Chloroflexus aurantiacus J-10-fl: one gene and its partner. The protein of the gene in region 2 interacts with the protein of the main gene of each other region in a pairwise test. Links are inferred from orthologs where the notes say so. Each region holds a gene or a part of one and is shown on either strand. Other genes may lie near its edges.

What was found.
Region 1: the proteins of dnaE (region 2) and CAUR_RS09915 interact in binary tests that used the Escherichia coli proteins (3 or more experiments, as listed by UniProt). The link is inferred for Chloroflexus aurantiacus J-10-fl from one-to-one orthologs.

Annotation. Positions count from the first base shown.
Region 1 is NC_010175.1:2,599,091-2,605,505, forward strand. The notes cover bases 688-3,610. They hold CAUR_RS09915 (methionine aminotransferase), read right to left. Parts: upstream 2,783-3,610; coding sequence 1,592-2,782; downstream 688-1,591. Other genes in these bases: CAUR_RS09910 (carboxypeptidase M32), read right to left, coding at 688-1,575; CAUR_RS09920 (hypothetical protein), read left to right, coding at 2,939-3,334. Also shown: more of CAUR_RS09910, read right to left, coding at 58-687; CAUR_RS09925 (glycoside hydrolase family 31 protein), read right to left, coding at 4,252-6,415. UniProt on the Escherichia coli protein: Shows aminotransferase activity with methionine and histidine as substrates, and to a lesser extent also with phenylalanine.
Region 2 is NC_010175.1:1,401,911-1,409,732, reverse strand. What follows is about bases 1,778-6,107. They hold dnaE (DNA polymerase III subunit alpha), read right to left. Parts: upstream 5,725-6,107; coding sequence 1,978-5,724; downstream 1,778-1,977. Also shown: CAUR_RS05325 (molybdopterin-containing oxidoreductase family protein), read right to left, coding at 1-883; CAUR_RS20745 (hypothetical protein), read right to left, coding at 6,156-6,314; CAUR_RS05315 (hypothetical protein), read right to left, coding at 6,323-6,514; CAUR_RS05310 (HEAT repeat domain-containing protein), read left to right, coding at 6,702-7,793; CAUR_RS05305 (SpoIIE family protein phosphatase), read left to right, coding at 7,802-7,822. UniProt on the Escherichia coli protein: DNA polymerase III is a complex, multichain enzyme responsible for most of the replicative synthesis in bacteria. This DNA polymerase also exhibits 3' to 5' exonuclease activity. The alpha chain is the DNA polymerase catalytic subunit.

The DNA of each region.
Region 1 (6,415 bases), 1.2 Mb from region 2 along the record:
TCTACACAGCGCGGCGACTCCACGACGCTCTGACATTACGAGAGCGATAAACGCGGCTTACGATGACAAATCGATGCCGTAGATTGCCGAGTATTTTGTGCGCAGATATGTCAGGTACGGTTCAATCTGCATCGGCCCACCAGCCGCGCGCTCAATCAGCTCGGTAGGGGTAAAGACACTGCCGTGCCGATAGATGTTTTCGCGGAGCCAGCCGTGCAGGGTTGCGAATTCGCCGCGACCGATTTCGTCATCGATGGCAGGATGGGCAGCACGTGCTGCGGCCAGGAACTGAGCACTGAGAATGTTGCCCAGGGTGTAGCCCTGGAAGGCACCACCGATCAGCCCGCCGAACCAGTGTACATCCTGGAGTACGCCATCACGATAATCGGGAACGGTTACACCCAAATCTTCAGCGTAGCGCGCATTCCAGGCGTCCGGCAGATCACGCAGCTTCAGCGTACCTTCAAGCAACGCCAGCTCCAGGTCGAACCGAATCATCACGTGCAGGTTGTACGTCACTTCATCGGCATCGGTGCGAATCAGGGATGGCTGCACGCGATTGATTGCGCGGTAGAACGTATCGAGCGGTACGTTCCCCAATTGCTGCGGGAAGGTCTGCTGAAGTTCAGGGTAGAAATGCTCCCAGAATGGACGTGAACGTCCGATCAGATTTTCCCACAGCCGCGATTGGCTTTCGTGTACGCCAGCCGAAACACCGTTGCAGAGCGGTGTTGCTTCAAAGGCGGGTTCGATCCCCTGTTCGTACATCGCGTGGCCTGATTCGTGAAGTGTGCTAAACAGACCATCACCCAGATCGTGCTCGTTGATGCGCGTTGTGATGCGGACATCGCCGACCGAGAACTTGGTGGCAAAGGGGTGATGAGTCAAATCCTGCCGCCCACGCTCGAAATCGTAGCCGAAGCGCCGAATAATCTGCTCACCAAACGCAAGCTGGTCGTTGCGCGGGTAATACTGGCGCAGACAGGAATCATCGATGGGGGGCTGGGCAACAATCGCCCGAATGATGGGGGTCAGGCCGGCGCGCAGACGGGCAAACAGATCACGAATCACCGACGCCCGCATGCCATAGTCGCTAAAGTCGATCAGCGGATCAGCCGGATGCTCGTAGCCGGGAAAACAATCGGCAACCCTCCGACTCAGTTCGAGGGTGCGTTCGAGGTACGGCAGCATGGTGGCAAAATCGTTCGCCGGGCGGGCCTGGGTCCAGGCGTGATAGCTGGCCGCCGTATGGGCGGCAATCTCGCTCACCAGATCGGTGGGCAGGCGAGTCATGCGCTCGTAGTTGCGCTGGGCAACCCGAATTAAGGCCGCATCAGGATGTTCATACGGCAATTGCTCGGCGTAGGGCATCAATTCGGCCAGTAACCGGCCCAATTCGGGATCGGTGCTCTTCATGTGGGCCAGACGCGAGAGGGTCGCGAGCTGACGGGCACGGGCGGCTGCACCACCGGGTGGCATATATGTGCTCTGATCCCAACCCAGTACAGCAGCAGCACTGTTCAGATCGTCAATCTCCTGGAGGCGAGCACGAAGTTCTTGGAGACGGGTTTCCATGACATCTCTCTCTTTCTCAACTGCGCTGTCGCCAGGCCAACAACCGTTGTTGGGCGGCGCGCAGCGTCTCAGGACGCTTGGCAAAACAGAAACGGGCCAGCAGCGGCAAATCGTGCTGCCGGGCGTAAAAAGCAGAAGGGGGAATAGCAGCAACGCCAACCTCCTGCGTCAGGTAGCGACAGAACGTGACATCGTCGTGAAAGCCGGTGGGGGTAATGTCGGCCATCAGGAAATAGCTGCCTTCGGTTGGCAGGACTGGAAAGCCGACACTGACCAGAATCTCTTCCAGCAGACGATAACGAGCTGTATATTCAGCGCGAAACTGTTCATAATAGCCGTTATGCAAAGCTCCTTCCAGGGCAGCCGCGGCGGCAAATTGCAATGGAGTCGCGGTCGCAAAGGTAATCCACTGGTGCGCGGCGCGCAGGGCGGCGTTGAGGCTGGCTGGACCAACTGCGTACCCGATTTTCCAACCGGTGAGGCTGAAGGTCTTGCCCAGACTGTTAATGGTCAATGTCCGTTCCCACATGCCTGGCAGCGTCGCGATGGGTATATGGGTTGCGCCGGCAAAGACCAGTTGGTCGTATACCTCATCAGAAATCACGATCACGTCGTAAGTCTGGCACAGATCGGCGATCTGCTCCAGCTCGTCCCGGCGAAATACCTTACCGGTTGGATTGTGGGGTGTATTCAGCATCAGCAGACGGGTACGCGGCGAGAAAGCGGCCTGCAACTCTGCCGGATCGAACCACCACGTTGCATGACCATCGCCGGGGGGATGGAGGCGGACAAAACGGGGAATACCGCCGGCCATCGTCACATCGGGCAAATACGCATCATAAAACGGCTCGAACAGGATAACCTCATCGCCGGGATTTACCAGTGCCTGCACTGCGCCGAACAATGCCTCAGTTGCGCCACTGGTGACGGTCACTTCAGTCACCGGATCGACTGTCCGCCAGCCCTGGGCCTGCCAGGTTGCCGCAATCGCCTCTCGCAGACGCGGCACACCGATGTAGGGTGCATACTGGTTGGCATCGGCGGTGATCGCCTCTATCGCAGCCTGCTTCACCCATTCCGGCCCGGCGAAATCAGGAAAACCCTGGCCCAGATTCACGGCACCACATTGCACGGCAAGCGCACTGATTTCGGCAAAAATCGTGGTACCAAACTGACGAACCCGCTCGGCGCTGAGTGATAGTGTCATCGTGCACCCCTGGAAGAAGTTACAGGTACAGCGTGCCCGTATTACAGTGTAACCCTGCATCTTTACTAATGGTACCACAGAGTACTGCAACTTTTGCGAAGAAGACTACGTCATAGCCGCAGAAGTGCAATGGCCTGGTGTTGAAGGAGGAAACACATGTCGCTACAGAACGATCAAACCCGCCTGATTGGGATTCTTTTAATCACCCTCGGCGTGGTGACAATTTTCAAGCTCTGGTGGCTGGTTCCGATTGCGCTGCTGGCCGGGGGTGGCATCGCCATTTACCGCCGTCAACGCAACCTGGGCCGCACCGATGAAGCGGTGCAGGCGCTCTTGTGGGGTGTTGGTTTAGCGTTGCTGTCGCTGTTCAAACTGCTGTGGCCGGGCATTCTGCTGTTGGGTGGCGTCAGCCTGTTGCTGCGCGGTCGCGAAGCCGAGGTGGAACAGCGGATGTGGGCTTTGCTGGGGCAACTCCTGAGCTGGAATCGGCGGCCAACCACACCACCAACCAGCAACAAGGTGCAGATTGTCGAAAAGCACGAGGAAGCGTAAAGAGTCGGCAGAAAGGGCAGGTAGAACACCTGCCCTTTTTGATTCCCTCGTTAGCTGGTAGAGCGCGATAGACTGGTTCTGGGAGCGCGAGCCGCACATCCCCACCCGCCCCCTACGCATTACCCACATGTCACCTAACAGCCGGTACGACCCCTCATAGCACATCGTTCATCAGGCATACCAGGTGGTCATGTGTCCCGCAGCGTCCTGCTCCCCGCCGGCAGGCCAGCCGTGCGGGCTGAAGCCCTGCCTGACAGCGTGCAAGCCCCGCAGGGGCAAAGGATCACCATCCCCGCCGTCAGGCCAGCCCCGAAGAGGTTTTAACCCGCCGACTCGCCGGCTATCACCCCCGCTCCCGCACACGAGTTATGGGTAATGCATTGCCCGCTGGGGGCCGGGGAATGCCTGCACCATCTCCCCCGATCCGCTCCGGTACGCGAGCGATGCAGTATCCGAGTTGTGGGTAATGCATAGCGGGGGCTGGAGGGCACGGCCCGCCACCAGCGCCTGGCAGGCTAACCGATTCCTCAGCGGTGGAGCGATGAGCGCAGTTGGCGCGGCAGGATGGCTGCTACCCTCCATATGGTGAGCATGTGCATGGCTGGCGTGTAAGGGAATGGTACCGGCACCATGCGCGCCGGAGGCGCGCGCTCCCAGCTTCCGGCTGGAGAGCACGCCCGTCATCATTCTCCCGCTCCTCTCCCTGGGTGGGAGAAGAGCGGGGACTGGGGGGTGAGGTGAGGGGTTGGGATTGAGGTGATCGGGAACCATGATGGCGCACGCCCCTCCCTACTCCCCACTCCCCCGACGAGGGGAGGCCGGGAGGGTGGGAGAACACCCTCACCCCCGGCCCCTCTCCCGCGCTGCTCAGCGGGAGAAGAGGATCAGAAGTGCGCTCTCGCTGTCTCTACACCGCATCACACCGTGAACGAGACGACAAACGCTTCGCCGCGATTGGTAAATGTCGTTCGGCCATTCACGAACGCCTGGGGTGTTCCATTCACCACCGCCATCGCCGGGGTTGCCCCGTGAACGACAAGGGTGAAGGATGTACGGGCACATTCAGCAAAACCATCACCGCGCGTCGAACCGCTGATCGTGAGTTCCTGACCACGGCGTTCGACCCGGAACAGGGTACGGTAATATGCACCCTGTTGAAACGCCAGGGTCAACCCATCGTCCTCGTGTAACTCTGCGGTGTAGACACCATCGTGCGTTGGAATGAAGAGGTGTAACTCGATGGTTTCCGGGTAGTAGCCCATTGTTGAAGCCGGTGCATCCGGCCAGAGTGGAATAACGGCCCCGCCACGGGCGAAGAGGGGTAGGCGGTCGAGCGGTGCCGGTATCACCACAAATTGCTCACCGGCGTACCGCGTGTCGGTATGCCAATCGTACCACTCACCGGCGGGCAGGTAGAGCTGTCGGGACGTCGTGCCCGGTGTATACACCGGCGCAGCCAGCAGGTCGCGCCCTACCAGAAATTGATCGTCTATCTCGAGAGTTAAGCGGTCGTATTGATAGGCGAAGACCAGCGGTTGCTGTACCGGTTCACCGGTTTCCACGGTTCGCATGAAGGCCGTGACCAGATAGGGCATGAGGCGATAGCGTAATTCAATCGCGTTGCGGGCAATCTGCTCGATAGCCGGCCCAAACGACCAGACATACTGATCGATGTGGCCGTAGGCGCTGTGATTGCGACAGAATGGCGTCAACGCGGCACACTGCATCCAGCGGGCAAAAAGTTCGGGTTGGGTGTCACCGGCAAACCCGCCAATATCAGCGCCGATAAATGCCTGCCCGGATAGCGCTGTCCCCATGGCCATCGGCATACTCATCCAGAGATGATCCCAACGCGCACAATTGTCACCCATCCAGTTAGCGGCATACCGTTGAATCCCGGCAAAGCCGGCCCGTGACAGCACAAACGTGCGCTGGTTGGGGAAGGCAGTGTGTAATCCTTCCACCGTCGCCATCGCCATCAACAATGCGTACTGATTGTGATAGCGTTCGTGCGGTTCGCGGCCACCGTTGAAGCGCATCGCATACGGCGGAATATCACCGGTTGCCGGTTCGTTCATGTCATTCCAGATACCGGCAATGCCCAACTGCGCGTGACGTGCATTCTGCTCGCCCCACCAGGTACGTGCTTCCGGTTTCACAAAATCAGGGAACGCCGTGCGACCGGGCCAGACCTGCCCGATGTACAACTCACCACTGGCCGCTCGACAGAACAGATCGTGCGCCACCCCCTCGCGGAATAACGCAAAATCGGGATCGACCTTCACGCCGGGATCGACAATTGTGATCAGGCGAAAGCCCTGTTCGTACAACTGGCGAGCGAGGGCTGTCGGATCGGGGAACAATTCGTGATTCCAGGTGAATACGCGATAGCCATCCATATGCTCGATATCGAGCCAGAGTGTATCGCACGGGATGCGTCGTTCACGATGTCGGGCTGCGAGAGTCAGGATGTCAGCCTGACTATAGCGGTGCCAGCGACATTGATGGTAGCCAAGCGCCCAGATTGGTGGCGGCGCCAGCCGACCGGTTAACCAGGTGAATCCTTCGAGAATATCGGCAATCCGTGGCCCGGCCAGCACATACTCTGTGTATTGACCACCCAACGCACAGATGCCGTAGGTCTCGGCAGGCGAAAAATCGACATGCACCCGGTATGGATTGTCAAGAAAAAAACCGGCAGCATTCCCCGTCTGATCGAGATGGTAGAAAAACGGAATTGAGATGTAATAGGGATCGAACTCCGTGCTGGTATTCTTCGTGCGCGGATCGGCGGGATCACGACCGACGGCGAATTCGGCTTCACCATGCGGACTCAGTACATCGTTATTCCACAAGATAAAATCCCGCCCTTTCCGATTCAGGCGTCCGGTCTTCTCACCCAAACCGAGAAAGGCATCATCACGGGCACAAACTCGATGAAACGCGAAGGCATCATTGAGCGTTGCATACGCCCATGGCCGCCCATCAGGTCCGGTTGCGGTGGTCATCACCGAACTACCATCGCTCCGCCGGATCGTAATCGTAAACGGATCACGACCGATGATCACCTCCAGCCGCGCA
Region 2 (7,822 bases):
CTGTTTTAATGATAGCCGGTTTGGTGGTTGCATAGCGACGGGCCAGTTCAATGATGGTTGATACCGGCAGTCCGGTAATGGTTGCTACCCGTTCGGGATCATATTCGGCAGCCCGCGCGCGCAATTCACGCCAGCCAACCGTATGCGCTTCTAACCATGCCTCATCGTGCAGGTTTTCAGCGAAGATGACATTCATCATGCCCAAGGCCAGCGCCCCATCGGTTGCCGGCCTGATCGCCAGATGGAGATCGGCAGAGCGAGCGGTAGCCGTCCGTCGTGGATCGATCACCACCACATAGGCACCGGCACGCTGTGCCTGACGGATAAACGGCATTGCGTGAGGGCCGGCACTGGCCGGATTATGTCCCCAAAGGATTATGAGCCGGCTGTGCCGCAGGTCGTCGTAGTCAGGACTGCGGCGGGCACCGAGCGTGGCATAGACAGCAGCGTGGGCAGCAGCACAGCAGATCGTTCGATCCAGACCGCTGGCTCCCATCCGGTTCCACAAGCGGGCATCAACAATCGCCGTTTGCAGCAAACCCAGCGTGCCGCTGTACGAATAGGGCAGGATCGCAGCAGCACCGTATTCGGCGATAATTGCCTGCCAGCGCTCTGCGATGGTAGTGATCGCTTCGTCCCAGCTTATCCGTTCCCAGCGTCCGCTGCCTTTTGGTCCTACCCGACGGAGTGGGTAGAGCAGCCGATCAGGACTGTACACTCGTTCGAGGTACGGACGGACTTTGGCACACAGCCAGCCCTGGGTGATCGGATGTTCAGGATCGGCATAAAACGCGACTGCCCGTCCATCACGCACTTCCGTTATGGTGGCACAGGTATCGGGGCAATCATGCGGGCAGCAACCACGAACACGTTGTGTTGTCATAGCAATCTCTCCGCTAGCGGTTATTTTACGTATTGTAGCACTCTCAAATTGTTGTGACCAGAATCCGCTTCAGAACTGGATGATATCAAATCTGGTCGTGACACATCAGTCAACGATGACCCCGATACTGCACCTGAACGATGCACCGCTGGACGCCCGTAGGGGCGACACCTGCGTCTTACTTACCTGGTACGCCGGGAGTCGTAGGGGCACGGCATGCCGTGCCCCTACTCCAAACGACGCGAGACGCGCATGATGCGCAGGCAAGGCAATCAATCCAGTCTATGATGACACGAACGAAGCTGCTCTCCCCCATACCAACCTATGCAATTACCCATATGTTGCCAGGTAGCCAGTATGGTGCATCGGTCGTGTCACGGGCTAGCAGGGATCGCCCTGACCGTGCCCGGTAGGGGCGCACGGCCGTGCGCCCCTGCCAATGCCGGTGCGGGATGCTGACGCCATCCCCAGGACGCCAATGGTCGCCGGCGGGCACCCGGTGATGCCCGATCAGGGTGCAGCAGCGCCCACCGCGGGGATGAGCGTCCGTCTGGGAAGCACCCAGTCCTACCCCACCTGGCAAGACACCCCCGTCCGTCACCACGGTGTCCATCTGGTTATCGTTGGTGATCCCTGCGGCGACGGGCGGATAAACCGAATAGCTTCGGCATCACGACAGGGCTGGTGCCGAGCGGTGATGTCCGGAGGAGTGCACGCTGGGATAGTCCCTGATGAAGAATGCAGCGGGTGACTACAGAATTATGGGTAATGAAAAGCCCATACCAACGGGTTGGGCGCAGGGTAGGCTGTCGTGGTGATTGGCAAGCGTTCATGCGTCTGTGCGACAGTCTGGGAGATCGACAGCACAGCTTTTAAGTTCTAGTATGGTATGTCACGTGTTCACAGCTCCCAGCGGTGCTATGTGACACGCCCCTGCTCCAGTCCGCCCGCTGGGAGCGGGATGTAGATACGACAGCGCAACCTGATGTGACAGTACAAAGTAGGGGGCACGGCATGCCGTATACCGTGCTCCCTACTCAATTTCCTAATTTCCGCGTCAACCACCCAACCGCGAATGCTTACCCTCACCGTGCTTACATCGCCAGCACCCGGTCAGGGCCAAGCACCTGCTTCAGTTCGGCAACCAGGGCATCGGAGAGGGTAATGGTATGCTGCGACTGTAAGACGACCATGCCCACCCCATTTGGCAGATACAGTGTGACCTGGTCATTACCATGACTGCTGCTCAGAATCGTGTGGACATGCTGCATCAATGCAATATCGGCATCAAAATCGTGGCTACGCGGCAGGTAGATGCGTAGATTACGCGCCGGCGGCCCGTCAACCCGTGGCGGTTCTGGTGCATGGTGACCGCCATGACCATTCCCATTACTGGCGAGCTTGACCGGCTGGCGGGTGCGCACAACCGGCGGTCTGACCGGCGGCGGAGATGCCGGAGCCGGGGTAGGAGTTGGTGCTGGTGCTGGCGATACCGGTGGCGCCGGCAATTCCACACCGCCTTCGCCGTTCAGATCATCGCTTACCCCTTCCAGATCCATTTCAAGCGGTTGGGCGCTTGTTGTCTGATCTACTGACGCGGGCGTTTCCACGTGATCGACTACCAGTTGGGGTGTATCACGACGGTTATCAACCTTTGCCGTAATCCGCACTACAGCGTCATTTTGTAATAGATCGGCGTACTTCGCCAGCACCTTTGGAAAGACCACTATCTCGATGCTGCCGGTCAAATCTTCAAGATTGGCGACCAGCATCGTCTCGCCCTTCTTTGTCGCAATCCGACGCACCCCACTCAGCACTCCCACGAAGGTGAGCGTCTCTCCGATATGTTCAGCATCAATCGAACCAAGTTCGGTAGCACCGCTGAGATCGACACCTTCGAGGGCCTTAGCGATGGGATCATCGGAAATATTCAATCCGAGCAGCTCCTTTTCCCAGAGCAGCACCTCTTTCTGATCGGCAGGACTCTCGACGATCAGCGGCAACGGAATACGGGCCACCACCGGATTGGCGGTGGTTGCTTCACCAAAGATATCAAACAGGCTACTCTGGCCGATTTCACGCGCCTTCTGGGCTTCGATCCCGGCGCTGACGGCCTGATCGAGGATTGCCAGCTTCTGGCGGCGCGTGCCAGGGAGCGAGTCGAGTGCACCGGCTTTGATCAGGCTTTCCAGGGTACGCTTGTTCAGCGCGTGGCGATCAACGCGCGCACAGAGGTCTTCCAGCGATTGGAAGGGGCCACCTGCCTCGCGTGCAGCAATGATCGCTTCTACTGGCCCTTCGCCGACATTCTTGATTGCCATCAAGCCAAAGCGAATACCGCGTTGGTGGGTTACGCCCGGCGGCAACGGTTGGGCAAGTGGTTCGATAGTGAAGCCCTTGTGCGAGCGGTTGACATCAGGGGGCAGTACTGCCACACCCAGACGCCGTGCTTCGAGTGCCGCCTTCGTCACATCTTCAATTACGCCACCCGCACCGGTCAGCACAGCGGTCATATACTCGACCGGATAATTCACCTTTAGCCAGGCGGTCTGATAACTGAGCAAACCGTAGAGCGTGGCGTGCGGTCGGTTAAACGAATAGCCGGCGAACGGCAAGATCAACTCCCAGAGCTGATCGGCAATCTCCTTACTAATGCCTTTGCGCTGGCACCCTTGCTTGAAAATAGCCTCATTTTCGGCCATCAGTTCGCGATTCTTCTTGCTGATCGCCTTGATAACGATATAGGCCTGACCGAGCGTATAATCGGCGACCGTCTGCAACAGTTGCATAATCTGCTCCTGATAGACGATCACACCGTAGGTGTCGGACAGGATCGGTTCGAGCACGGGGTGGAGATAGCGGATCTGGGATGGATTATTTTTGTTCTGAATATAGACTGGAATCTGCTCAAGTGGGCCGGGGCGATAGAGCGCCACCATGGCGTAGAGGTCTTCAACGCGGGTTGGCTTCAATTGCATCAGGTAGCGCGTCATTCCCGCCGATTCTAGTTGGAAGACATTCTTCGTTTCGCCTCGTCCTAATGCCTCAAAAACCTTTGGATCATCAAGTGGAATTTCATCAAGCCACATCCGCCGGCCAGTCGTCTGCTCGATATACTTGAGGGCCTCGGCCACCACGGAAAGGTTGGTTAGACCGAGAATATCCATCTTCAGCAGACCCATCTTGGCCAGGGTCGGCCCTTCAAACGCAGCCATCAACGCATTCTCGTCTTTGGTCGTGCGTTGCAGGGGCACCAGCTCGGCCAGCGGTGTTCGACTGACCACCACGCCACAGGCATGCGTGCCAACTGACCGCATCCGGCCTTCAACCTTCTGTGCCTCATCGATCAGTTCGCGCAGGTGGGGCTGGGTTTCGTAGATCTGCTTCAACTCTGGGACGCGCTCAAGGGCCTGGGCGATGGTGGTGCCAACCGGTAACGCTGGAATCAGTTTGGCGACCCGATCTACCTCACCGGGATCGAGACCGAGCACACGGCCCATATCGCGAATGGCCGCTTTGGCCCCGAGCGTACCGTAGGTAATAATCTGCGCAACATTCTCCCGCCCGTACTTATCGGCGATATAGTCAAGAATCTCCTGGCGGCGCGAGTCGGCGAAATCGGTGTCAATATCGGGCATTTCCAGACGTTCGGGCGAGAGGAAACGCTCGAAGAGCAGCTTATTCTTGACCGGATCGACATCGGTGATGCCGAGGGCGTAGAGCACGAGCGATGCACCGGCAGATCCACGCGGCAGACAGGGGATACCGCGTGAACGGGCAAATTTCACGTAATCCCATACGATCAACATGTAATCAGGGAAGCCGGTTTGATTAATCACATCCAGTTCATACGCCAACCGATTCATATACTCAGCAGGTGGCTGACCATTGAACCGGCGCATCAAACCCTCTTCACACACGAGGCGTAGATATGAGGCGGCATCGTGGCCCGGCGGTAACTCAAAGACCGGCAACTGAACCCGTCCAAACTCCAGCTTCAACCGGCACATATCGGCGATGCGACGAGTGTTTTCCAGCGGTTCAGTACCGTAGCGTTTAAACCGCTCCCACATCTGCTCGCCCGACAAGATATGGTAGCTCTCGTCCATCGCGTATTCACGAGCACAAAACTCGGCGTAGGTCATATTCATCCCCATCGCCATAATCTTGTGCTGGGTTGCTTTATCTTCTGGACGGACGAAATGCGCGTCACTGGTGGCTACCAGTGGAATACCCAGTTCGCGCCCGATCTTCACTAACTCATCGTTCAGCGGCTCGAGTTCAGGGGTATTGTCATGCAGTTGCAACTCAAGATAGTAACGGTCGGGGCCGAGCAGGTCACGGTAATATGCGGCGGTTTCAACGGCTGCACGACGGTCTCCCGCTTTCAGATAGTGCAACACCTCGCCAGCCAGACAGGCCGAGGTAACGATCAGGCCTTCGTGATGCGCTTCCAGCAATTGCCGGTCGATACGGGGGCGGGCAAACACACCCTTTCCCATCCCGTCAAGATGGGCGCGCGTGGTGAGTTTCACCAGATTACGGTATCCCACCTCATTTTGGGCCAGCAACAGCAAATGAAAATAGTTTTTTGCCCCTTTTGTCATCGGGTCGCTCAGTGAGCCGGGGGCCATGTAGGCTTCGACACCGATAATCGGGCGGATACCGGCCTTTTTCGCCGCCTCGTAGAACTCCATCGCGCCGTACATCACCCCGTGATCGGTCAGGGCGATACTGTCCATCCCCAATTCGGCAGCACGCTGGGTAATGCCTTTCGTTGTGGCATAGCCATCGAGCAGGCTGTATTCAGAGTGGACATGCAGATGAACAAAGTCGTGCATGGCGTACTCGTCTTTCAAAACAATTTACACTTAACACAGTTGGACGAAGGCAGAAAGGCGATCTAAGCCTGAAACATTTGTCCGAAAGAACAGATGTGGTGTCGGTTTTTTGGTATTATATCAACATAATATCAGGTTATCAGGCGCACGCTTTCGGTTCTGATTATAACATATCAGCGGTAGCTTGCGAATAGGCTTGTCAACAATTGTAAGGTGTTTGTAAACCATGACGGTTCAGCGCGCGCTACCGTAGCTGGTTGTCGATGTCGCGGGGATGGGGAAATATTGTGGTGAAGGCGGTGTAGCAAGCAGATGGGAATCACGGCACGCCCTGCCGGGGTCTTAACCGGAAGGGCGGGAACCACACGTCGTCGTCAGGCCAGATGGACGTGATGCAACAGAAACAGAGCGTTGGACAGGTGAACAAGCAGTTACGATTGCCGACGGATCGCAAACAGGCACAACCCGGCCAGCAACAGCCAGAGCCAGTGCCACAGACCGAAAGGTTGCTGGAAAGCAACAACAATGGAGATGATCACAAAGACCAGTCCCAGCACAGCCAGTAGTGCCCGACGATAGGTTGGCGACATGAATGGCCTCACCGTACTACAAAGAAAGCCAGCGCCAGCAGTGCTCCTGCGACAAGTAGTAATAACGAAAACGCGAGATTGCCGGTTGCGCTGATCAGAAAAATGGTCATGGCAATAACGATGATTGCCATCATGACACAACCCCGACGTACTCGGCGAATACTGGTTGTAACATCGGGATCTTCCGGTGTTGAATTCATATACATCATCCACAGAGACTTACTTCCCGGCATATCTTACCATATGACAGCAGCAATCGCGTCTGTAATGTTTCTGCAATCAAAGAATAGTACTAAAGTACTGTGCAATACTATGACGGTATGATATACTAAAAATAGAAATATCATCGTTCTACTACAATGACGCAGGGAAGAAAGGGGGCTGCCAATGTTTGATCGAGAGACATGGCGGCAGCGGGTTGCCGAACGATTCACAACCTTTGCCCGCAACCCCCGGCAAGAGATACAAATTGCCGGCGTGAGTAGTGTGCTTGGATACCTTGCCCTGCGTGCGCTTGAACCATTTCTTGCTGCCTTCCAGGAAGAGCCGGTTGCCGCTGTGTTGGCACTGGCCGAGATTTCACGTGGCCCCGGTGCCAATCACATTGTCCGCCGTGCCAGCCGCTGGCGTTACCAGCTTGCCCATCTGATTGAGCGCGAATTACGTTCACGCCCGGAACTTCGCCTGACCGTCGAAGAAATCCTGCTGGCGTTACAGGTGCTGCATCTCGCCCGGCAGCGCCTCAATAGTTCACGTGATGAGTGGTTACGGCTGACATTGCTGGCCGAACTCGACACCTTCGAGAGCGGTGATTTTGAACAGTTACGCCGTCAATTGCAAGACCCCGGCTGGCAAAGTCGCTATGAAGCGATTCGTCGTCTGCGCGTGCGAGAGGGTCACTACACAGCGGCAGATCTGGTGCTCCTGCATGACGGTTTGAGTGATAGCGCCTCGCATGTGCGTGCGGCTGCGGCGCGTATGCTCGGCCTGATTAATGGGATACCGCCGCAACCTCTGGTCAAAACGCTGATCCGACTGGCGATCCATGATTGCGATCTGGAGACACGCTTCGCCGCTGCCCGCACGCTGGGTCAATTGCGTGACCGGATCGTCTCGCCACAACTCCTCGATCATCTGATTGAATGTCTCGACAATCCCGATAGTTTCGTGCGCTCGGCAGCAGCCCTGGTGGTGAGTCAGTTGGGAGAACTGGCCGGTACGGCCCAGATGATTGAACACCTGCTCCCCATGCTCTCTGATGCTGACGCCTACGCTCGCGAAGCAGCAGCGCGCGCGCTGGGGCGGTTGGGTGTGGCAGCCGCAACCACAACCGTCCTCAATGCCTTAACCCAGGCCGTCGACGATACTGACCCCAATGTTCACGAAGCTGCTGTGGATGCCATTACTCGGCTGCGTAAATTACGAGCCACCCTGCCGCTTTCCCCTGGTCGCCATCCAACCGAACCATTAGCCGTGTAGAGGTTGGCATGCAGCGACAGATCAGTGTC